DNA from 4 places in the Streptomyces sp. NPDC041129 genome. Region 1 is predicted to be linked to each of the others. Evidence: riboswitches for the same ligand, from Rfam matches in the RefSeq annotation. Region 1 holds a riboswitch; each other region holds the start of a gene.
What was found. A riboswitch is a leader RNA that binds a small molecule or an ion and turns the genes downstream of it on or off. The one in region 1 is predicted to bind cyclic di-AMP.
Positions count from the first base shown of each region.

Region 2: linked by a shared signal. The riboswitch ahead of ACZ6B1_RS16010 (transglycosylase family protein) and the one ahead of ACZ6B1_RS32300 (M23 family metallopeptidase) in region 1 are both predicted to bind cyclic di-AMP.
Region 3: linked by a shared signal. The riboswitch ahead of ACZ6B1_RS01725 (M23 family metallopeptidase) and the one ahead of ACZ6B1_RS32300 (M23 family metallopeptidase) in region 1 are both predicted to bind cyclic di-AMP.
Region 4: linked by a shared signal. The riboswitch ahead of ACZ6B1_RS08785 (transglycosylase SLT domain-containing protein) and the one ahead of ACZ6B1_RS32300 (M23 family metallopeptidase) in region 1 are both predicted to bind cyclic di-AMP.

Region 1 covers NZ_JBVIYV010000014.1:17,456-23,133, forward strand. Annotated here, with positions in the region: gene ACZ6B1_RS32295 (aldo/keto reductase) at 1-829, opposite strand, end outside; gene ACZ6B1_RS32300 (M23 family metallopeptidase) at 981-2,021, opposite strand; cyclic di-AMP (ydaO/yuaA leader) riboswitch at 2,031-2,197, opposite strand; gene ACZ6B1_RS32305 (PP2C family protein-serine/threonine phosphatase) at 2,412-3,617, opposite strand; tRNA gene ACZ6B1_RS32310 (tRNA-Met) at 3,818-3,891, opposite strand; gene ACZ6B1_RS32315 (dihydrofolate reductase family protein) at 3,958-5,091, opposite strand; gene ACZ6B1_RS32320 (MarR family winged helix-turn-helix transcriptional regulator) at 5,161-5,678, shown strand, end outside.
Region 2 covers NZ_JBVIYV010000004.1:83,932-89,609, forward strand. Annotated here, with positions in the region: gene ACZ6B1_RS15990 (Ppx/GppA phosphatase family protein) at 1-538, opposite strand, end outside; gene ACZ6B1_RS15995 (DUF501 domain-containing protein) at 535-1,074, opposite strand; gene ACZ6B1_RS16000 (FtsB family cell division protein) at 1,157-1,633, opposite strand; gene eno (phosphopyruvate hydratase) at 1,756-3,063, opposite strand; gene ACZ6B1_RS16010 (transglycosylase family protein) at 3,403-4,095, opposite strand; cyclic di-AMP (ydaO/yuaA leader) riboswitch at 4,100-4,272, opposite strand; gene ACZ6B1_RS16015 (transglycosylase family protein) at 4,449-5,480, opposite strand; gene ACZ6B1_RS16020 (cytochrome P450 family protein) at 5,629-5,678, opposite strand, start outside.
Region 3 covers NZ_JBVIYV010000001.1:398,928-404,605, forward strand. Annotated here, with positions in the region: gene ACZ6B1_RS01720 (alpha-galactosidase) at 1-1,651, shown strand, start outside; cyclic di-AMP (ydaO/yuaA leader) riboswitch at 1,959-2,117, shown strand; gene ACZ6B1_RS01725 (M23 family metallopeptidase) at 2,122-3,072, shown strand; gene ACZ6B1_RS01730 (SGNH/GDSL hydrolase family protein) at 3,327-4,112, shown strand; gene ACZ6B1_RS01735 (TetR/AcrR family transcriptional regulator) at 4,231-4,821, opposite strand; gene ACZ6B1_RS01740 (glutamate dehydrogenase) at 4,888-5,678, opposite strand, start outside.
Region 4 covers NZ_JBVIYV010000002.1:139,352-145,029, forward strand. Annotated here, with positions in the region: gene ACZ6B1_RS08775 (FAD-dependent oxidoreductase) at 1-48, shown strand, start outside; gene ACZ6B1_RS08780 (HAD family hydrolase) at 122-934, shown strand; gene ACZ6B1_RS08785 (transglycosylase SLT domain-containing protein) at 997-1,482, opposite strand; cyclic di-AMP (ydaO/yuaA leader) riboswitch at 1,485-1,671, opposite strand; gene ACZ6B1_RS08790 (polyprenyl synthetase family protein) at 2,206-3,216, shown strand; gene ACZ6B1_RS08795 (LolA family protein) at 3,463-4,671, shown strand; gene ACZ6B1_RS08800 (ABC transporter ATP-binding protein) at 4,720-5,678, shown strand, end outside.

The sequences.
Region 1 (5,678 bases):
TCGGCCGGGCGGCCAGCCAGGCGAGGGCGACCGTGGCGACGGGGGCGTCGTGCGCGCCGGCGATCTCGTCCAGGGCCGTGAGCACCCGCCGGCCGCGGTCGGAGTCCAGGTGCTTGGCGGCCGAGCCGGCGCGGGCGCTGTCGACCGTCGCGCCGGGGCGGTACTTGCCGGTGAGGAAGCCGGAGGCGAGGGCGAAGTACGGGACCGCCGCGAGGCCCTCACCGGCGGCCAGGTCCTGCAGCGGACCCTCGTAGGTGTCGCGGGAGACCAGGTTGTAGTGGGGCTGGAGAGCGACGTACCGGGCCAGTCCCTCGCGGTCGGAGAAGTCGAGGGAGGCCCGCAGCCGCTCGGGGCTGATGTTGGAGGCGGCGATCTGCCGGACCTTGCCCGCCTTCACCAGTTCGTCCAGGGCGCCGATGATCTCCTCCACCGGCACCTCGGGCTTGTCGAAGTGCGTGTAGTAGAGGTCGATGTAGTCGGTGTCCAGGCGGCGCAGGGAGGCGTCGGCGGCGGCCTTGATGTTGGCCGCGGTGAGCCCCTGGTACTCCGGGTGCTGGCTCACCTTGGTCGCGACGACGACGTCGGAGCGGTTGCCGCGGGCCTTGAGCCACTTGCCGATGATGGTCTCCGACTCACCGCCCTTGTTGCCCTCGATCCACGCCGAGTAGGAGTCGGCGGTGTCGACGAAGTTGCCGCCGGCGGCCGTGTAGGCGTCGAGGACGGCGAAGGAGGTCTTCTCGTCGGCGGTCCAGCCGAAGACGTTGCCGCCGAGGGCGAGCGGGAAGACCTCGAGGTCGGAGGATCCGAGTTTGCGCAGAGAAGCAGTCATGCCCTGTTACAACGATCACCCCGGTACCGCCCATTCCGGGATCTCGCGAACGGTGTGTGAACACGACCGGCCGCCCTGACACCGGGGTGGCGTCGGGGCGGCCGGGGAAGCGGTCCGAGGTGCCGGGCCGGTCAGGAGGCTCGGGGCCGGCTCAGGGGTTGAGGCCCTTGCCGTGCAGCCACGCCATCGGGTCGATGCCGGTGGCCGCACCGCCGGGGTGGACCTCCAGGTGCAGGTGCGGGCCGGTGACGTTGCCGGTGGCGCCGACGCGGCCGATGACGTCGCCGGTGCTGACCTTCTGGCCGACGGAGACGCTGATCGAGGACTGGTGGCAGAACCAGAGCTCGGTGCCGTCGTCGAGGGTGAGGATGGTGCGGTAGCCGTAGGAGCCGGCCCAGCCCGCCTCGGTGATGGTGCCGCTGTGGACGGCCTTGATCAGCGTGCCGGTGGGCGCGGCGAAGTCGAGGCCGGTGTGGTAGCCGGAGGACCACATCGAGCCGGCCTGACCGAAGGTCGAGGTGATCGTGTACGAGGACGTGGGCAGCGTGTACTGCTTGGCCAGCTCGGCCAGCCGCTCCTCCTCGGCCTTCTTCTTGGCGGCGGCCTCGGCCTCCTCCTTGGCCTCGGCGGCCTTGGCGGCGGCTTCCTTCTTCGCCTTGGCGGCCGCGTCGGCGGCCTGCTTCTCGGCGGCGGCCGCCGCTGCCGCTGCGGCCTTGGAGTCGGCCTTGCTCTGCTGCTGCTCGGCCTGGGCCATGATCCGGTTGCGCAGGGTCTCGCCCGCGTCGGAGCCGTCCTGGTCGCTGTCGGCGGCGGCGGTGGTGCCGACCGTGCTGAGCGAGGCCGTGGTGGCCTCGGACGCCTCTGAGTGGTCGTCGTCGAACAGGGAGCCGACGGAGGGCAGATCGGGCATCGAGATGGACACCGGCGGCTTTCCGGTGTGGGCGCTGGCCATGCCGCCCGCTCCGACGGCCGCTATGACGCCGACGCCGAGGACGGTGGAGCTGCGGGCGAGTCCGCCGCCGCGCTGCTTGGCGACGCGGTGCCGGCCGCGTACGGGGCGGATGGACTCCTCGGTGGGGTTCCACTCCTCCCAGGGGCCCTCTTCGGCGCGGTAGCCGCCGTAGCCGAATGTTTCGGTGTCACGCTGGCTGGGCACGAATGGGGCTTCGGGGGCAGGCCGGTTGGACGCCACGCGGGCGTACTCCTTTCCTTCCTCCGCCTACCGGGTTAGCTGACGGGTTCGGAGCAGGAAGGTCTCCTACGCGCGTATACGTGCCGGGAACCGGATCGGTTCACGGTGGCATCCGCGTGATTCACCCCAAGGTGGTGGTTCCCCGGTTCCCTTGCGGGATTCGGCGCGTGCGCACGGAGCCGCCTCTTGTGACGGCTGGGACGACCGCGCTGCGTTATCGAACGTTAATAGACCCACCTGTGAGATTCCAAGCCGTTCGGCTTGATCATTAATGTTCCCCAGGGTGGACGTACGCCGCACGACCGTGAAAAACGGGCGAGTTGACCTGCTTTCAGGAGTCAGCGGGTTTTTGATGGTGACTCAGCGGGCAAGCGGAGGGCTGCCATCCGATCACTGTTGGTCACATCGGCCGGGTCGGCGCACGGCCAGCAGCGCCATGTCGTCCGCCATGCCGCCCCCGGAGTGCCGCCTGACGTCGGCGGCGAGCCGGGTGAGCAGGGTGCGCGGATCGGGGAAGCGGCGCCCGGCGAGCCGGCGCGCCGGGTCGTAGAACCGGCCGTGGGTGTCACGGGCCTCGGTGAGGCCGTCGGTGTGGAGCAGCAGGGTGGCGCCGTCCGGGAAACGGGTCTCGGCCGCGCGGTCGGGCCACCGGCCGAGCTCGGCCATGCCGAGCGGCAACGCGGGCTCGTCCGCGGTCAGGGCACGCAGGGTGCCGTCGGCGTGCAGCAGCAGGGGCGGCGGATGACCGCGGTTGACGATCCGCACCACCCCCTCGCCGTGCGGCAGTTCGGCGAGCACGACGGTGGTGAAGCCCTCCAGCGCGTCGACCCCGTCGCGCCGGGTGCCCTCGCGGGCCAGCGCGCGCTCCAGCCGCCCGGCCACCGCCTCCAGCGTGGCCTCCTGCTCGGCGGCCTCCCGGAACGCCCCGATCACCACGGCGACGGCGGCGACCGCGCCCATGCCCTTGCCGCGCACGTCCCCGACGACCAGCCGTACGCCGTGCGGGCCGTCCTGCACCGCGTACAGGTCACCGCCGATGAACGCGCCCTCCTGCGCCGCCTCGTACCGGGCCGCGATGTCGAGGCCGGCGATGCGCGGGGCGGGCTCGGGCAGCACGGCCCGCTGGGCGGCCTCGGCGATCTCCCGGACGGAGGCGAGCCGCCGGTCGCCGAGGCGTACGACGCGGTTGATGGCGACGGCCAGCAGGGCGACCGTGGCCACGGTGACGACCTGGGTGACGGTGTTGACGTCCAGCCCCGGTCCGAAGTGGGCGTGCACCACATAGGTGGCGGCCAGGGCGGCCAGCCCGGTGAGGAGCGTGGTGCGCAGCGAGGTCAGGGGCGCGGCGACCAGCGGTGCGGCCGTGAAGAAGGGCACGGCGGTGAAGTCGCGCGGGGTGAGCAGGTCGTACAGGAGCCCGCCGGCGATGAGCAGGAGGGCGAGGAGGCTGGGCAGGGCGTGTGCGACGGGGCGGCGGCACCGCTCCGGAGGCACGGGCGCGGGGCCGGTACCGAGGCCCGGATCCGGGACGGGTCCGCCGGGGAGCCGGCCGCCCGCCCTGGCGTACGGGCTCTCCTCCACCTCACCAGGGCGCACTGCTGGTCTCCCGTGTCCTCGACGTACGACCAGCGTGGCGGGGGCGCGGGAGGCGGGCGACTGCTGTGGCCCGAGCGGATGACCTGCTGTGACGTACGCCACTCGACTCGCGAGGCGGCCTTCCCCGGGTCCGGCGGGAGTCCAGTGGGAAACACTCAGGGCCGGAATCCATGAACTGGATTCCGGCCCTGAGTCTTCAGTAGCGGGGACAGGATTTGAACCTGCGACCTCTGGGTTATGAGCCCAGCGAGCTACCGAGCTGCTCCACCCCGCGTCGTTGTGTCTCAAGCATACGCCATGCGCGGGGGTGCTCCGCACACACGTTTCCGCGCGGCGCCGGTCAGGGCAGCAGGTGGGCGTTCGGCGCCTTGGCCGGGCCCTCGTACTCGGGGAGCAGGACGACGTCCACGCCGGCGGCCGCCAGCACCCCGGTGCCGTCGGCCCCGGGTACGAAGGTGTCCGGCTCCCGCCAGGCCGTGACGACCCGGCGCACGCCCGCGCGCAGGATCAGCTCGGCACAGGGTGCGGGGCGGGAGGCGCGGCGGGAGCAGGGCTCCAGGCTGCTGTAGACGGTGGCGCCGGGCAGCCGGGGGTCGGCCGGGTCGAGCTTCGCCAGGGCCGCCTCCTCGGCGTGCACCACGGGGTCGCCGCCCTCGCGCGAGTGGCCCCGGGCCAGCTCGCTGCCGTCGGCGGCCACCACCACCGCGCCGACGCTGAACGCCGTGCGGGAGGGCGGGCACAGGGCGGCCAGCTCACAGGCGGTGGCCAGCCAGCGCCGGTCGGCGGCGGCCGGCGCCGAGCCGGTGCCGGGGGCGGTGGGTTCGTAGCGCATGAGGACGACGTCCTCGATCCGGCGGTACTCGGTGAGCCGGAGCCGGCCGCCCTGGTACTCCCCCGGGCCGAACAGGCGCGGAGCGGCCGGGTCGCCGACGAACAGCGGAGCGAGGACGAGCTGGAGCTCGTCGGCGAGGCCCTGCTGGAGGAGCTGGGTGTGGATGGTTCCGCCGCCCTCGACCATCAGGCGCCGCACCCCGCGCACGTCGTGCAGGTGCTCCAGCAGGGCGCGCCAGTCGAGCTCGGGGCCGAGGGGGACCACGTCGGCGGTCCCGCCGAGGGCGCGGGCGGCCCGTTCGGCGCCCCGGTCGGTGGTGTACACGAGCTTCTCGCCGCCGGTGTGCCAGAAGTTCGCGGCCGGGTCGAGGTCGCCGGAGGCGGTGACGGCGATCTTCAGGGGGTACGCGGGCCGGCCCTCGGCCACCCGGGCGGCGCGGCGGCCGGGCGAGTTGACGAGGAGCCGGGGGTTGTCGGCGCGGATGGTGCCGGCGCCGATCAGGATGGCGTCCACCGAGGCCCGCACCTCGTCGACGCGGTCGAAGTCGGCCGGACTGGAGAGCAGCAGCCGGTCGGGGCCGGTGTCGTCGAGGTAGCCGTCGAGGGAGACGGCGGCGGACAGCAGGACGTACGGGTACGGCATCGGCGCGCTCCCTCGCGAAGACTCCGGCGGAGTCTTGGTTCAAGTTTGAAACAAACTTACACTGGCGGCATGACGACCCGCTGGCTCACTCCCGAGGAGCAGCGCGCCTGGCGCGCCTACATCGCCGCCTCCCGGCTGCTGGAGGACGCCATCGACCGGCATCTCCAGCAGGAGGCCGGCATGCCCCACCTGTTCTACTCCGTGCTGGCCAACCTCTCCGAGGCACCGGACCGGCGACTGCGCATGACCGACCTCGCCGAGACGCTGAAGATCACCCGCAGCAGGCTGACCTACGCGGTGACCAGGCTGGAACGGGACGGGCTGGTGCGCCGGGAGGACTGCCGCTGGGACCGGCGCAGCAGTCTCGCGGTGCTGACGCAGGAGGGGATGGCCGTGCTGGAGCGTACGGCACCCGGACATGTCGAGACGGTCCGCACGACCCTGTTCGACCGGCTCACGCCCGAGCAGGTGGGGCAGCTGGAGGAGATCTGCGCCGGGGTGGCCCGGGTGCTGGAGGGGGAGGAGGCGGGGGCCGCGGCGGAGGACGTGCCGTGGCGGCGGCGGTCGTCGCCCTGTTCGGGGCAGCC
Region 2 (5,678 bases), on a different contig from region 1:
CGACCTCGCCCTCGTGCACCAGGTGCCGTTCGGTCATCCGCACGCAGCCGACGTCCACCGACCGCGCGGCCCGTACGTGGTCGTCGCCGACGACGAACTCGGTGGAGCCGCCGCCGATGTCCACCACGAGGTAGGGGCGGGGCAGGTGGTCGTGGCCCCTGAGCTCGTTGGTCGCGCCGGTGAAGGAGAACTCGGCCTCCTGGTCGCCGGTGATGACCTCGGGCTCGACGCCGAGGATGTCCACGACGCCGCGCACGAAGTCGTCCCGGTTCTCGGCGTCCCGGGAGGCGGAGGTGGCCACGAAGCGGATCCTCTGCGCGCCGTGCTCCTTGATGACCTCGGCGTACTCACGGCAGGCGGCGAAGGTCCGCTCCAGCGCCTCGGGGGCGAGCCGGCCGGTGCGGTCGACGCCCTGGCCGAGCCGCACGATCGTCATCCGCCGGTCCAGTTCGACGAGTTCACCGGTCACGGGATCGGCGTCGGCGACCAGCAGGCGGATGGAGTTCGTACCGCAGTCGACGGCGGCCACGCGGGTCACTTCTCGTCCTCCCCGGCCGGCTCGCACGGCGTCACGCACGGACCCTTGCTCCACCACTCGGGGAGCATCGCGATCGCCTCGTCGCCGAGCGGGTTCACGCCCGGCCCGGCGGCCAGCGAGTGGGCCACCAGCACGTGCAGGCACTTCACCCGGTCCGGCATGCCGCCGGCGCTCGGGAAGCCCGCCAGCACCTCGATCTCGTCCCGGCGCCGGATGTAGTCCTCGTGGGCGGCCCGGTAGGCGGCGGCCAGCTCCGGGTCGGTCCCCAGCCGCTCGGTCATCTCCTTCATGACGCCGTCGGCCTCCAGCGTGCCGATCGCCGAGTTGGCGCGCGGGCACGTCAGGTAGTACGTCGTCGGGAAGGGCGTGCCGTCGGGCAGCCGGGGCGCCGTCTCCACGACGTCCGGCTGGCCGCAGGGGCAGCGGTGCGCGATGGCCCGCAGGCCCCGCGGCGGGCGGCCCAGCTGCTGCTTGAAGGCCTCGACGTCCGCGTCGGTGGGCTCGGTGCGCGGAGTGGGCGGCGGAGGCGTTTCCATGACTGCTTTCAGGGTGGCTTTCTGTCGGAGGCCGGCCCGCGGGCCGGTTACTGGTGGCGGCCGGTGGCCGGCCGGGGTCCGGTCACTGGTCGGAGGCGTCGGCCTTGTCGACCCCGTCCCAGACGTTCGCGTACCAGGGCCGGTGGGCGGCCCCGAGGTCGGCGCGGGACTGCCTGGCCTCGCCCGGGTCGACGACGACGTAGCCCGTCTCCCCGGGCATCACGTAGTGCAGCCGGCGCCGGATCTGCTGCTCGGCGTAGGCGTCGTCCTGCCAGCGCGCCTTGAGGTCACGCAGTTCTTCTACGCGCTGCCGGGCCTGCCCCCGCTCCCGCTGGAGGTCGGAGATCTCGGCACGCTGGGAGACGTACTGCCGCATCGGGTAGGCGAGGGCGACGATCAGCGAGCACAGCACCAGTGCCAGCAGGGCCGCGCGGCCGGTGAGCCGGGAGCGGCGGGCCTGCCGTTTGGTCTGGGAGCGGTAGACCCTGGCCGCGGTCTGCTCGCCGAGGGCGCGCAGCCTGGTGGCGGTGGAGAAACGGTCCCGGTCCTTGACGGCCATCTGGCTCTCCGCCTCCCCTTCCACGTGCGTACGTCCCCGCACACGGTACGGGACCGGGTACGGGGACGTACGTACGACTGGCTGATACCCGGGCCGTCCCGTTCGGATCGGCCCGGCGGAGGTCAGCCCTTGGAGACCTCGGTGTGGCCGCGGAAGCGCGGGAACGCGCTGCGGCCGGCGTACACCGCGGCGTCGTCGAGGATCTCCTCGATGCGCAGGAGCTGGTTGTACTTGGCGACGCGCTCGGAGCGGGCCGGGGCACCGGTCTTGATCTGGCCGCAGTTGGTGGCGACGGCCAGGTCGGCGATGGTGACGTCCTCGGTCTCACCGGAGCGGTGGGACATCATGCACTTGAAGCCGTTGCGCTGGGCCAGCTCGACGGCGTCCAGGGTCTCGGTGAGCGAGCCGATCTGGTTCACCTTGACCAGCAGGGCGTTGGCGGCGCCCTCGTCGATGCCGCGGGCGAGGCGCTCGGGGTTGGTGACGAACAGGTCGTCACCGACGAGCTGGACCTTGTCGCCGAGCTTGTCGGTGATGATCTTCCAGCCGGCCCAGTCGTCCTCGAACAGCGGGTCCTCGATGGAGACGAGCGGGTAGGCCGCGACGAGCTCCTCGTAGTACTCCGTCATCTCGGCGGCGGAGCGCTCCTTGCCCTCGAAGAGGTACTTGCCGTCCTTGTAGAACTCGGAGGCGGCGACGTCGAGCGCGAGGGCGATCTGCTCGCCGGGCGCGTAGCCGGCTTCCTTGACGGCCTCGAGGATGAGGTCGAGGGCCTCGCGGTTGGAGCCGAGGTTCGGGGCGAAGCCGCCCTCGTCGCCGAGGCCGGTGGACAGGCCCTTGCTCTTCAGGACCTTCTTCAGCGTGTGGTAGACCTCGGTGCCCCAGCGCAGGGCCTCGGAGAAGGACTCCGCGCCGATCGGGGCGATCATGAACTCCTGGATGTCCACGTTGGAGTCGGCGTGCGAGCCGCCGTTCAGGATGTTCATCATCGGCACCGGCAGCAGGTGCGCGTTCGGGCCGCCCAGGTAGCGGAACAGCGGGAGGTCGCTGGCCTCGGAGGCGGCGTGCGCGACGGCGAGGGAGACGCCGAGGATGGCGTTGGCGCCGAGGGAGCCCTTGTTGTCGGTGGCGTCCAGGTCGAACATCGCCTGGTCGATCAGGCGCTGCTCGGTGGCGTCGTAGCCGACCAGCTCCGGGCCGATCTGCTCGATGACGGCGAGGACGGCCTTCTCGACGCCCTTGCCCTGGTAGCGGTTGGGGTCGCCGTCGCGGAGCTCGATGGCCTCGAAGGCACCGGTGGAGGCACCGGACGGAACGGCGGCACGACCCGTGCTGCCGTCGTCGAGGCCGACCTCGACCTCGACCGTGGGGTTGCCTCGGGAGTCCAGGATTTCCCGGGCTACGACGACGTCGATGGACGGCACGAGCATCTCCTTCTTGGATGTGACGCTGGAAGTGCGGGGCGGGGTGCCTTACGGCTCTGCCTTGCGACTAGAGCCTAACCGTCCAAGGGGCGTCGGCCACCGACCGACCGTCCCGTGGACAGGGAGACGGTACCCATTGTTCCTGCCCGGAACAAAGGGGTCCGGGTGAGGTCCCGCGAACGAAGAGGGGAAGGGCCGGGGAAAACACAGCCCCGCCCCGGTGCGTACGGGGGAAAACGCACCGGGGCGGGGAGCCCGTGGGGGACGGGGGGAATGACCCTCACGCGGCCTTCAGCCTGGGGGACGGCCTTGTGAGGGCACTGTGGTTCCGGTCGGAGCCAGGTGTCACTTCAGGTGCAGCTGCTGGCCCGGGTAGATGAGGTCGGCGTCCTCGACGATGTCCTTGTTCAGCTTGAACAGCTTCTGCCAGCCGCCGTCGACCTTGTGCTTCTCGGCGATGGTGCCGAGGGTGTCGCCCTTGACCACCTTGTACTCGCCGTCGCCCTTCTTGACCTTCTTGCCGGTCGGGGTGGTGACGGTCTTCTTCGCGCTCGCGGCCGGGCGCTCGCTGGAGCGGGAGGCGGCCTGCTGGTCGGTGGAGCGGCTGGCGGTGCTACCCGAGGAGGTGCTCTTGGAGGAGCCGCTCGGGGCGGAGCCGTTGTTGGGGGTGCTGGACAGGCCCTTGCCGCACACCGGCCAGGCGCCCTTGCCCTGGGCGGCGAGGACCTTCTCGGCGACGGCTATCTGCTGGGCCTTGGAGGCCTGGTCGGCCTGCCCGGCGTACTGCGTACCGCCGTAGGCGGCCCAGGTGGAGGCGGAGAACTGCAGACCGCCGTAGTAGCCGTTGCCGGTGTTGATGGACCAGTTGCCACCGGACTCGCACTGGGCGACCGCGTCCCACTCGGAGGTGGTGGCGGCGGAGGCGTTGCCGGCCGCCATCAGCGGGGCGGCGACGGCGGCGCCGGTGACACCGGCCAGCGCGATGGCACGGGTGGCCTTGGACGGACGACGGTGCTTGCCCTTGCTGGAGAACAGCATGGATGGATCCCCTCACCGACGCCTGCGAGGTGAGCTGTCGGGTTCGGGCCGGTTGAGTTGCCCGGCCGCGGGCCCGCTTTCGCGGGCCGCGGCTCCACCCCTAGCCGGTTCCAGCGCGACCGCTGGTTCCGGCACTTACCTTGGGTCCCCCGCTCCTGCCTACGGCGCATTACGCGACGACTGTTCCCGGGCGGCCGCTGGCAGGATTCGGCGTTGCGACAGCCGGGGCTCGTGGTGACGAGCGGTCATGACCGTAGACACGCGATCGAGGGAATTTCAAAGACGATCAGGGCTTCTGAGACTCATCCCACACTTTCCCCGAAACGGACATCGACGACCAATACGGGCGTCAACTACCGCTGCTTTTGGCCCGTTTCGCTACCGACTTCCAGGGTCTGACCGGCGGAGATGTGGTTCGGGTCGGCGCCGATGGCCTTCTTGTTCAGGGAGTAGAGCTCGTGCCATCCACCGTCCACGTCAAGGGAGTCGGCGATGGAGGCCAGGGTGTCGCCCTCATGCACGGTGTAGGCGTCCGCCCCGCGGGAGGCGTGCTTGCCCGACGAGGCGGCGCTCTGACCGTTTGTCACGCTTTCGTCCGCACTACCCCCGCGGTGACGTCCGCCACTGCTGAGCGCTCCGGTGTCGACGAGGCTCCAAGAACCGCCGGTCTGCCATGAATTGTCCGAGTCCTCCACAGCGGGTTCCGCGGTCGCGGACTCGCTCCCCTGCGACGTCTCGGCGCTCGGCGATGCGGATTTGTCGGACTTGGGGGCATCCGTGCTCTTGCCCGACCCCTTGGAACCGGCACCCTTGTCCGCACCCGAGGGCGACTTGTCCGCCGAGCCCGAGGAGGAGTCGGGCGACGAGGAGGAATCCGGCAGACCGGACGAGTCGGAATCATCGGTGGAACCGGACGAGTCCGTGGAGCCGGAGGAGTCGCCCGACTCGTCCTGGTCCGCGTCGGACTTCCCGGAGCCCCCGACACCCGTGTCGACGTCCAGGGATCCGGAGTTGGAGGTCAGACCGGAGAGCAGGGCACAGGTGGTCCAGGGCGTGGTGCCCTGGTCGGCGAGGATCTTCTCGGCGACGGCGATCTGCTGCGAGCGGCTGGCCTGGTCGGCGGTGGCGGCGTACTTGGTGCCGCTGTAGGCGTCCCAGTCGTCCTGTGAGATCTGCAGCCCGCCGTAGTACCCGTTGCCCGTGTCGGCGCTCCAGGAGCCGCCGCTCTCGCATTCGGCGACCTTGTCCCAGGTGGTGCCGTCGGCCGCGTTGGCGCTCGCGGCGCCGAGGAGCGGGATGGCGATGGCGGAGCCGGTCACTCCGGCCGCGACGAGAAGAGCCGGAGCCTGACGGGGGCGACGGTGACGACCGTTCCCGGAGAGCATGCGGAAGCCTTTCGTGCGACAGCGGGACCGGCGCGGCGCGTAATGCTCGGGCCGCGCTGATGGGTGAACGTATAGGCATACGATCACTTGTCACAAGTTCATGCCGCACAGATCACGTGAAGATCACAAAGTTGAACGCCCTTCACGTTCAGGGTTGTACGGCCTGTTCCGCGGCCGGGGTGAACTCCACGGGCAGGG
Region 3 (5,678 bases), on a different contig from region 1:
GGAGCTGCTGCGCGCCGACGCCGCCACCTGGACCCTGCCCGAACGGGACGGCTGGCGACTGTCCCAGCTGCACGGCCGCTGGGCCGCTGAGTCCCTGCTCACGCGCGCGCCGCTCACCCACGGCGAGAAGGTCATCGGCAGCCGCCGCGGCCACACCGGCCACCAGCACCTGCCCTGGGTCGCCCTCGACGCCGACGCCACCGAGGAACGCGGCGAGGTCTACGGCTGCGCTCTGGGCTGGTCCGGCTCCTGGCGGATCGCCGTCGCCCAGCTCCCGGACGCGCGCGTGCAGATCACCGGCGGGGCCGGCCACGACGACTCGGGCCTGCTGCTCCTGGGGCCGGGGGAGTCGTACACCACCCCCGTGTTCGCGGGCCTGTGGAGCGACGGCGGCTTCGGCGGGGCCAGCCGGACCTGGCACGCCTATCAGCGCGCGCATGTGATCCCGGACGCCGAGCGGGACCGGCCGGTGCTGTTCAACTCCTGGGAGGCGACCTTCTTCGACATCTCCGAGGAGCAGCAGGCGGCGCTCGCCCGGCGGGCGGCCGGCCTCGGCGTCGAGCTGTTCGTGGTCGACGACGGCTGGTTCGGGGCCCGCACCAGCGACCGGGCCGGACTCGGCGACTGGACGCCCAACCCCGACCGGTTCCCGCACGGCCTCAAGCCCCTGGCGGACCAGGTGCACGACCTCGGCATGCGGTTCGGCATCTGGGTCGAGCCCGAGATGGTCAACCCGGACAGCGACCTGTACCGCGCCCACCCCGACTGGGTGCAGTACCAGCCCGGCCGCAGGCGGACGGAACTGCGCAACCAGCTCGTCCTCAACCTCGCCCGGGAGGACGTCCAGGAGTATCTGTGGGAGCGGCTGGACACCCTGCTGTCCGGCGCTCCGATCGACTATGTGAAGTGGGACTTCAACCGCTGCTTCACCGACGCCGGATGGCCGGGCGAGCCGTATCCGCAGCGCCTGTGGGTGGACCACGTCCGCGCGCTGTACGCCCTGCTGGACCGGCTGCGCGCCGCCCACCCCCGGGTCGCCTTCGAGTCCTGCTCGGGCGGCGGAGGCCGGATCGACCTCGGTGCGCTGAGCCGCACCGACCAGGTGTGGACCTCCGACAACACCGACCCGCTCGACCGGCTCGCCATCCAGCACGGCTTCAGCCAGATACATCCCGCGCGCGTGATGGCCGCCTGGGTCACCGACAGCCCGAACACCCAGCTCAACGGCAGGGCAACCTCCTTGCGCTTCCGGTTCGTGAGCGCCATGGCGGGCGTCCTCGGGGTCGGCGGCGACCTCACCGAGTGGACCGACGAGGAACTGGCCGAGGCCCGGGGCTGGGTGGCCCTCTACAAGGAGATCAGGCCGCTCGTCCAGCGGGGCGACCTGTACCGGCTGCGGCCCCCGGTGGGCGGCCTGAGCGCCGTCCAGTACGTACTCGGGGGCGAGGCGGTGGTCCTGGCCTGCCTCCAGGCGCAGAACTACGGAGAGCCGGTGCCGCGCCTACGGCTGCGCGGGCTCGACCCGACGGCATCGTATGAATGCCTCAAAACGGGCGAAGTGCATCGGGGTGCCGTCCTGCTGCACCACGGACTGCCGACCGGGCTGCGTGGCGACCTGGACGCGGTGGTTATCCGCCTGCGCCGCATCTGATGCTTCTGTCCCAATTGCCGCCTTCATTCCAACTCGGCCCGGAGTAAAGGCACCTGGGGGAGTGGTGCGTGAGGAGCGTCATAGCCGTGACCGTCCGCTGTTCGTCATGTCCACCTAATTCCCCAAGAGGGGCGGGAATTTGAATCGACGGCGCGGGTGGGAATTCACGCACGGTGACCACGAATTTCCCATTTGGATCTTCTGGCACCTGAACGCCGGGAATCGGGCGCTTGTTTCCGTGCGTCCCGCTCGCTTACGTTCGCCAGCAATCCGGACGGAACGCCGAATCCTGCCGCCGCCCGGAGTCCCACACACATGACCCGTGCCCGGCAGGAGCGGGGGACCCACCAGGTACGACGGCCTGTCCCGGTCTCCGCGACAGGCTCGGGGTGCAGCCGCGCACCGCGCGGCCGGGCAGCTCCAGCCCGAACCCGACAGCTCACCTCGCAGGCGCCGGAGAGGAATGCGTCATGCCCGCGAAGGGTAAGCACCGCCGTCCCAAGGCTCAGCGTTTCACCCGTTCCATCGCCGTCGCCGGAACCGGCGGCGCCGCACTGGCCCTGCCCCTGCTGGGCGCCACCGGGGCGCACGCCGCCACCGCGCAGCCCGTCTCCGCAAAGGCCGTGCAGTCCGTGGAGAAGACGGCGGCCGGCAAGACCGCCGCGCAGAAGGCCTCCGGCGTCCGCAGCTACACGGTGAAGTCCGGCGACTGCCTCGCGAAGATCGCCGGTGAGCAGCGCGTGAGCGGTGGCTGGCACCGGCTCTACGCGGACAACCGGCAGGCCGTCGGCGAGAATCCGGCGCTGATCCACCCGGGTCTGAAGCTGTCGCTCGGCAAGAAGGCCGCCGCCCCGACCCGCACCGAGTCCCCCGCCCCCTCGCGGGCCTCACGGTCTTCGGACGCCCGGGCGGCGGCCCCGGCGAAGGCCGCCCCGGCCGCCCCTGCCACGCAGGCGGTGTCCCGCGCCACCCAGGCGGCCGAGGCCGCCCCCGCCACCCAGGCCGCCCCCGTGACCGGCTACACCCTCCCGGTCGCCGCACCCACCGTCGGCACCGCCTACCACGTGGCGGGCAGCATGTGGTCCAGCGGCTACCACACGGGCGTCGACTTCGTCGTCCCCACCGGCACCTCCCTGAAGGCCATCGGCGCCGGCACCGTCGTCTCCGCCGGCTGGGGCGGCGCGTACGGCAACCAGGTCGTCATCAAGCTGAACGACGGCTACTACGCCCAGTACGCCCACCTCTCCCAGCTCTCGGTGTCGGCCGGTCAGACGGTGACCGCCGGCCAGCAGGTCGGCCTGTCCGGCGCGACCGGCAACGTGACCGGCCCGCACCTGCACTTCGAGATCCGCACCACGCCGAACTACGGCTCTGACGTGGACCCGGTCGCCTACCTCCGCTCGCACGGCGTCGCCCTCTGAGTCACCCGCGCCGAGGGACGCGCTGCGCGCAACCACCTGCCTGACACGCCTCCGAAGGCCGGGCCCCCGATCCCCGGGTCCGGCCTTCGGTGTGTCCGGACGGTTCCCTTGCCGGCCTTATTCCTGGATTGGCAAACTCTTTAAGGGTGTCTCATCTCACCGCTCGTCAACCCCTGCCTACGGTCGCGTAAGTCACATCCGAAGGTGAATCATGGTCCGACGTGGCAGACGATTCGAAGAGTGACAACACATCAGTGATCGGGTCGTACGTAGCGGTGGGGGACAGCTTCACCGAGGGCGTCGGCGACCCCGGGCCCGACGGGGCGTTCGTGGGCTGGGCCGACCGCTTCGCGGTCCTGCTCGCCGACCGGCGGCCCGAGGGCGACTTCACGTACACCAACCTCGCGGTCCGCGGGAAGCTGCTCGACCAGATCGTCGAGCACCAGCTCCCGAAGGCCGTCGAACTGGCCCCGGACCTCGTCTCCTTCTGTGCGGGCGGCAACGACATCATCCGGCCCGGCACCGACCCCGACGAGGTGGCCGAGCGCTTCGAGCGCGCGATCGCCCCCCTCGCGGCGGCCGCGGGCACGGTGATGGTGACGACCGGCTTCGACACCCGGGGTGTGCCGGTGCTCAAGCATCTGCGCGGCAAGATCGCCACCTACAACGGGCACGTCCGCGCCATCGCCGACCGGTACGGCTGTCCCGTGCTCGACCTGTGGTCCCTGAGGTCCGTCCAGGACCGCAGGGCCTGGGACAACGACCGTCTGCACCTCTCGCCCGAGGGGCACACGCGCGTGGCGCTGCGCGCCGGTCAGGCCCTCGGCCTGGAGATCCCGGCCGACCCGGAGCAGGCCTGGCCGCCGCTCCCGCCCCGGGGCACCCTGGAGATCCGCCGGGACGACGTCCACTGGGCCCGCGAGTACCTCGTCCCGTGGATCGGCCGCCGGCTGCGCGGCGAGTCCTCCGGGGACCACGTCACGGCGAAGGGTGCCCTTTCGCCGGTCGACATCAAGATGCGCATCGCGGCGGTCGCCTGACCCCGACGCGCGGCGTGAGTGCCCGTACCGCTGTCCCGGCGGTACGGGCACTCACGCGTGCCCGCCGGACCCGGCCCGCGTTCCCGGCCGGGGCGCTCCGGCCGGTGGATTCCACCCGCTACAGGCCCAGTTCCCGGGCCAGGGTGTCGTTCACCCATTCCTGTGCGCGGGCGCGTGGCACCGCGCCCGGGTAGGACGTCAGCTGTACGGCCAGGCCGTCGAGCAGGGCGGTGAGCCGCAGGGCGGTGCCCGTCGGGTCGGGGCAGGTGAACTCGCCCGCCGCCACGCCCTCGGCGATGACCTCGGCGATCGCCGCCTTCCACTGCTGGTCGAGGTCCCGGGTGACCGCCCGAAGGGCCGGCTCGCGCAGCGACACCGCCCAGCCCTCGATCCACAGCCGCCAGCCCTTGGCCTGGCCCGTGGGCGCGTACCAGCGCACGGCGGCGCGCAGCCGGCGCAGCGCGGAGGTCCGCCGGTCCAGCAGCGCGCGCAGACGCGCGAGATCGTCCTCGGCCGCGTAGGCGAAGGCGGCGGCCACCAGCTTCTCCTTCGTCGAGAAGTGGTACAGCACCAGCGCGTTGCTCACCCCGAGCGCCGAGGCCACGTCGGCGATCCTGACCGCCGCCACGCCCCGCGCCTCGATCTGCCCGATGGCGGCCCGCAGCATCTCCTCCCGCCGCTCGGCCACGCTCAACCGCACTCTCGCCACGCGGTCACACTAGTCCGTCCGCCGGACGCCGCCCCAGGGCCCCGACGGCCCCGGCGCCCGCCGGGGTCAGCGGTACCAGCCGAAACGCCCGGCGATCACCGGCAGCCGGTCCGCCACCAGGGCGTGGGCGGCGGCGCGCGGAGTCGTCCCGTCCGCCCGCGCGCGGTCCAGCACCGTGCCGGTCAGGGCACGCATCGAGCGGCGGATGTGGGCGAACGCCTCGTCGGCGTCCGGGCCGACGTCGCCGAACAGCGTCCACCACCACCAGGCGTTGGTGGCGGAGTTGACCACCACGTCCGGCAGCACCGTCACCCCGCGCGCGGCCAGCAGCCGCTCCGCCTCCGGCACTACGGGCATGTTGGCGGCCTCGACGATCCAGCGGGCGGTGATCCGCTCCTGCCCGGCGGTGTCGACCGCGTACGAGACCGCCGCCGGCACCAGGACCTCGGCGTCCGCCGACAGCCAGGCGTCGCCGGGCAGCTCACGGTCGGCCGGGCGCAGTACGGAGCGGTCGAGCGTGCCGTAGGCGTCCCGCGCGGCCAGCAGTGCCTCCACGTCGAGGCCGTCCGGGTTGGCGACGGTCCCCTTGACGTCGGCCACGGCCACCACCGTCAGACCGGCGCGCGCGAGGAAACGCGCCGTGGCCCCGCCCATCGTGCCCAGCCCCTGCACGGCCACCCGGGTGCCCCGGTACGGCACCGATGCCCGGTCCAGGGCCGCCAGCACCGACTCGGCGACCCCGCAGCCGCCCGCAAGCTCGTCCAGGCCGATGCCGTCCACCCGCACCGCGAAGGCGTCAGCGAGCCGCGCCCGGGCCGCCGGCTCGTCGTCCAGCAGCGGGAACACGGCCTGGACGG
Region 4 (5,678 bases), on a different contig from region 1:
CCACGCCTGGTGAGGCACCTGGCCGCCGCCCACGGCCGACCCGGGTGACGCTCGTCTCCGGGCCCCAAGTCCGCCAGGAACCGGGTGAGTCGGCGGGGCGTGCGGTCCGTATTCTCTGATCATGGCCGCACCTCCCGCATACGCACTGATCGCCACCGACCTTGACGGGACGCTGCTGCGCGGCGACGACACCGTCTCCGACCGGTCGCTCGCCGCACTGGAGCGGGTGGCGCGGGCCGGTGCCCGGCACCTGGTGGTGACGGGCCGGCCGGCCCCCCGGGTGCGGCCGCTCCTGGCCGCCCTCGGCTGCACGGGGCTCGCGGTGTGCGGGCAGGGAGCGCAGGTCTACGACGCCGGCACCGGCCGCCTGCTGTGGTCGGTGCGGCTGGACCGGGAACTGGCGGAGACCGCGCTCGGCAAGATCGAGGCGGAGGTGGGGCAGGTCTTCGCGGCCGTCGACCAGGACGGAGTGGACGGGCTCACGCTGATCGAGCCCGGCTATCTGATGCCCCACCCCACCCTGCCCGCCGTGCGGGTCGACCGGCGCGACGACCTGTGGCGTGAGCCCATCAGCAAGGTGCTGCTGCGCCATCACGCGCTCTCGGACGACGAGTTGGCGGCGACCGCGCGCGCTGCGGTGGGATCGCTGGCCACGGTCACCATGTCGGGGCCGGGCACGGTGGAGCTCCAGCCGTGCGGAGTCACCAAGGCGACCGGGCTGGCGCTGGCCGCCGGTCATCTGGGGGTCGCCGCCGAACAGGCGCTGGCCTTCGGCGACATGCCCAATGACATCCCCATGTTCGACTGGGCGGGCCGCGGGGTCGCCATGGCCAACGCCCACCCCGAACTCAAGGCGGTCGCGGACGAGGTCACGACGTCGAACGAGGACGACGGCGTCGCCGTCGTCCTCGAAGGACTGTTCCCGGCCGGCTGACCGGGACACGAACAGCGGCTCGCGGCGGGTGCCGGTCAGGTGGCACCCGCCGCGAACGCCGGTCAGTAGGCGCCGAAGACGTTGTCGATCGACCCGTAGCGGGCGGCCGCGTAGTTGCAGGCGGCGGTGATGTTCGCGACCGGGTCGTAGGGGTCGAACGCCGTTCCGGCCACGTGGTAGGTGTTGAAGGTCGGGTCGATCACCTGGAGCAGGCCCTTGGACGGGATGCCCTTGGCGGCGTTGGAGTCCCACAGGTTGATGGCGCGCGGGTTGCCCGAGGACTCGCGGATGATGTTGCGGTGGATGCCGTTGTAGGTGCCCGGGATGTGCTTCTCCGCCATGATCGCGAGGGACTCGCGGATCCAGCCGTCGAGGTTGTTCGGGTACCCGGCGAGGGTGGTGCCGGTCGAGCCGGTGGAGTCGGCCGCGGAGGCGCTGGTCGCGCCGACGACCGGAAGGGCCAGCACGGCGGCACCGGTGCCGAGGACGGCGAGCTTGCGGACGAGGCGGCTGGTGCGGACGCGGCGGGGCTGAGCGGCAGCAGGCATGCGAGGTTCCTCTCCGTCGCCTGCGAGGTGAGCTGTCGGGTTCGGGCGGGGAGGTGCCCGGCCGTGCCGCCCCCGAGGCGGCACGACTTAACCCCTTGCCGTTCCGGTGACGACACGTGTCGTCGGGTCCGGCGAACTTACCTGGGTCCCCCGCTCCTGCCGTACGAATGAGTTCGTCGATGGGTGATGTCGGGCGGCGGCAGGATTCGGCGTTCCGCTCGACTGGCCGGGAACGTATGCGAGAGCACATGTCCGGAACAAGTGTTGGATTCACGTAAAGACCAAGTTGACCTTGTTCTGTTCCGTTTTGGGTGCTTGATCCTTTGCGACTGCCAATGCCCAACTGGCCGACGGGGCAAGGGGAAGTGGGTGGTGGCCGGGTCCGGCGGCCGGATCCGGGCGCGTGACCCAATTCACGAAATAGCAAAGTATTCCAAATCAGACATGGGGGATTTGGGCGTGAGGGGTGAAACGATGACGGAGTGCCCTGCGGATGGCGCGTGGCCGATTTACCTCGCGTCGCAAAAGGCGCATTAAGGCGTCTAATGTCCGTATTATCGGGTGGTCGGCAGTGCGCCGATCATGGTCCGATGCCCTCCGTGCCGGACCGGTGGGCGCCCTCGGTGATCGAAACAGGACCGGATACGCTGACTTGAGTGAGGGCAGCGACCTATCGACAAACCGTGTAATCGCCAGCAGACACCAGCAGACAGGAGACCCCTCGTGACCGTCGTCGGGCCGTTCGGGCTGAGCGTGCGGGACCAGGCTCTGGAAGCCGATGTCCAGGCCGGATTGACGGCTGTCGAGGAAGGCTTGCTCGAGGCCACCAAGAGCGAGGTCCCGTTCATCACGGAGGCCGCGCAGCACCTCGTACGGGCCGGTGGGAAGCGGTTCCGGCCGCTCCTCGTGATGCTCGCGGCGCAGTTCGGGGACCCGTACGCGCCCGGTGTCGTTCCGTCGGCCGTGGTCGTGGAGCTGACCCACCTGGCCACGCTGTACCACGACGACGTCATGGACGAGGCGTCCGTGCGGCGCGGGGTGGACAGCGCCAACACGCGCTGGGGCAACTCCGTCGCGGTCCTCACCGGCGACTTCCTCTTCGCCCGCGCCTCCCAGATCCTCGCCGACCTCGGCCCCGAGGCGGTCCGGGTCCAGGCCCTCGCGTTCGAGCGGCTGGTCACCGGCCAGATCCTGGAGACCGCGGGCCCCTCGGACGGCCGCGACCCGGTCGAGCACTACCTTGACGTGCTGGGAGGCAAGACCGGCTCCCTGGTGGCGGTCTCCTGCCGGTTCGGCGCGATGATGTCCGGCGCCGACGAGAGGGTCGTCGACGTGCTCACCCAGTACGGCGAGCGGCTCGGTGTCGCCTTCCAGCTCGCCGACGACGTCCTGGACATCGCCTCCGACTCGCACGAGTCCGGCAAGACCCCGGGGACCGACCTGCGCGAGGGCATCCCGACGCTGCCCGTGCTCCGGCTGCGCGAGCGCGCGGCCCGGCTGGGGCTGCCCGAGGACATCGCGCTGTGCGAGCTGCTCGACTCCGACCTCGGCGACGACGCCCGGCTCGAGGAGGCGCTCACCGCGCTCCGCGCCCACCCCGCGCTGGAGCAGGCCCGCAGGGACACCGTCCGCTACGCCGAGGAGGCGCGCGCCGCGCTGGCCCCGCTGCCGGAGTGCGACTCCAAGGCGGCGCTGCTCGAACTGTGCGACGCGGTGGTGCACCGGGCCGGCTGAGCCCCCCTGTCGCAGACCGAGGGCGGTGTTTCCCGCACGACCCCTACGGGTCGGGGGAGGCACCGCCCTCGGGCGTCATACCGCAGGCGTACACGGACTTGGTGCCACGGTCTGACGCTTCCTCACGGCCGATTTGGTCATATGGAAACCACGGAAATCACCACTCCTCACCGATTCGGGTGAGAATGGCGGCTCAGGTGGACCAGTGTGGGGACAGCCGCCGCCGACGACGGAGGTAAGGCACAGATGGCACCGTACGAATCCGACGACGCGACCGGCGCCGCGCGTGACGAGGACCTGCCCACCGGACGCCGCAAGGCCGCCCGGTACGTGGTCCCGGTCGCGGTGGTGGGGGTCGCGGCGGCCACGATCGGGCTGGTCCCGGCGCTCGCCGACTCCGGTGACCCCGATCTGCCGAAGATCACCGCACAGCAGCTCATCGACAAGATCGCCAAGTCGGACGTGCAGCAGCTGTCCGGCACGGTGAAGGTCAGCACCGACCTCGGCCTGCCGGACCTCGGGGGCCTGGAGAGCGGACTCGCGTCCGGGGCGGCCGGGGGCGGTGGCGACGGCGACTCCGGCGACCCGCGGTCCAAGCTCACGGAGCTGGTCTCCGGCACGCACACGCTGCGCGTGGCCGCCGACGGACCGGACCGGCAGAAGCTGTCGCTGCTGGAGAGCGGCTCCGAGTACAGCCTCATCCACGACGGCAAGGACGTCTGGGGCTACGACAGCAAGAGCAACGAGGTCCACCACTCGGCCACCGCCGGCTCCGGCGGGCAGCACCGGGCAGAGCAGCCGCCGGCCACGCCGAAGGGCTTCGCCGACGAGGCCCTGAAGGCGGTCGACGACACCACGTCCGTGACCGTCGACGGCACCGCGCAGGTCGCCGGACGCGACGCCTACAAGCTGCTGATCAAGCCCAGGCAGTCCGGCACCACGGTCGGCGCCATCAGCATCGCCGTGGACGCGAAGACGGGCACGCCGCTGAAGTTCACGCTCACCCCCAGGAGCGGCGGCGCCGCCGTGCTCGACGCGGGCTTCACCCAGGTCTCCTTCGCCAAGCCGGCCGCCTCCACCTTCGACTTCACCCCGCCCAAGGGCGCGAAGGTCACCGAGGAGAAGGAAGGCGGCAAGGGCAGGGCGCCGGAGCACGCCCCCAAGGGCGGTGAGGACCTCACCAAGGGCCTGAACGGTGCCACCGTGCTCGGTGAGGGCTGGACGTCGGTCGCCGTCTTCGACACCGGCGGCAAGGGCGGCGTGCCGTCCGGCGACCAGGGCGGTGCGCTCGGCGGCTTCCTCGGCTCGCTCGGCGACCAGGTCTCGGGCAAGTTCGGCAAGGGCACGGTGTTCTCCACCCGCCTGGTCAACGCCCTGATCACCGACGACGGCAAGGTCTACGCCGGTGCGGTGACCAAGGACGCGCTGGTGAAGGCGGCGAACACGGGGAAGTGATCCTTCCCGGGCACGGGCAGGCAGGAGCGGGCAACCGAGGGGGAGCCGATGGACGAACCGTCCGCCGGAGGGCGTGATGCGGGAGACGCGCCGGAGCACGTCATCGCCACGCGCGGCCTCACCAAGCGCTACCGCGGCGGACAGCTCGCCGTCGACGGTCTCGACCTGACCGTTCCGGCGGGCAGCGTCTTCGGCTTCCTCGGCCCGAACGGCTCCGGCAAGACCACCACCATCCGCATGCTGATGGGCCTGATCGAGCCGACCTCGGGCACGGCCCGCGTCCTGGGCCGGCCCATGCCCCGCTCCGCTCGCACCGTCCTGCCGCGGGTCGGCGCGCTGATCGAGGGTCCGGCCCTGTACGGCTTCCTGTCCGGCCGGGACAACCTGCTGCGCTACGACGCCGCCGACCCGACGGCCGATCCGCGCACCCGGCGCGCCCGCGTCGCGGCAGCCCTGGACCGGGTGGGCCTGACGGCGGCGGCGGGCAAGAAGGCGAGGGCGTACTCGCTCGGCATGAAGCAGCGCCTGGGCCTGGCCGCCGCCCTGCTCCAGCCGCGCGGACTGCTCGTGCTGGACGAGCCCACCAACGGGCTCGACCCGCAGGGCATGCGGGAGATCCGCGCCCTGGTGAAGGAACTGGCGTCCGACGGTACGACCGTGTTCCTGTCCTCCCACCTCCTCGACGAGATCGAGCAGGTGTGCACGCACGCGGCGGTGATGGCGCGGGGCCGCCTGATCATCCAGGGCGCCGTCGCCGACCTGGCCGCCGGGGCGCGCGGCCGGCTGGCGGTGAGCACGCCGGATCCCGCCGAGGCGGCCCGGGTGCTGAAGGAGCAGGGCGTCGCGGACGTCGTCGCCGACGGCGACCGGGTGACCGGCGAGCCACCCGAGCGGGACCTCGCGGAGCTGAACGCGGCCCTGGTCGCGGCGGGCGTCCGGGTGCGAAGCTTCACCCTCGAACGGGCCTCGCTGGAGGACGCGTTCGTGGCACTGACCGGGGAGGGCTT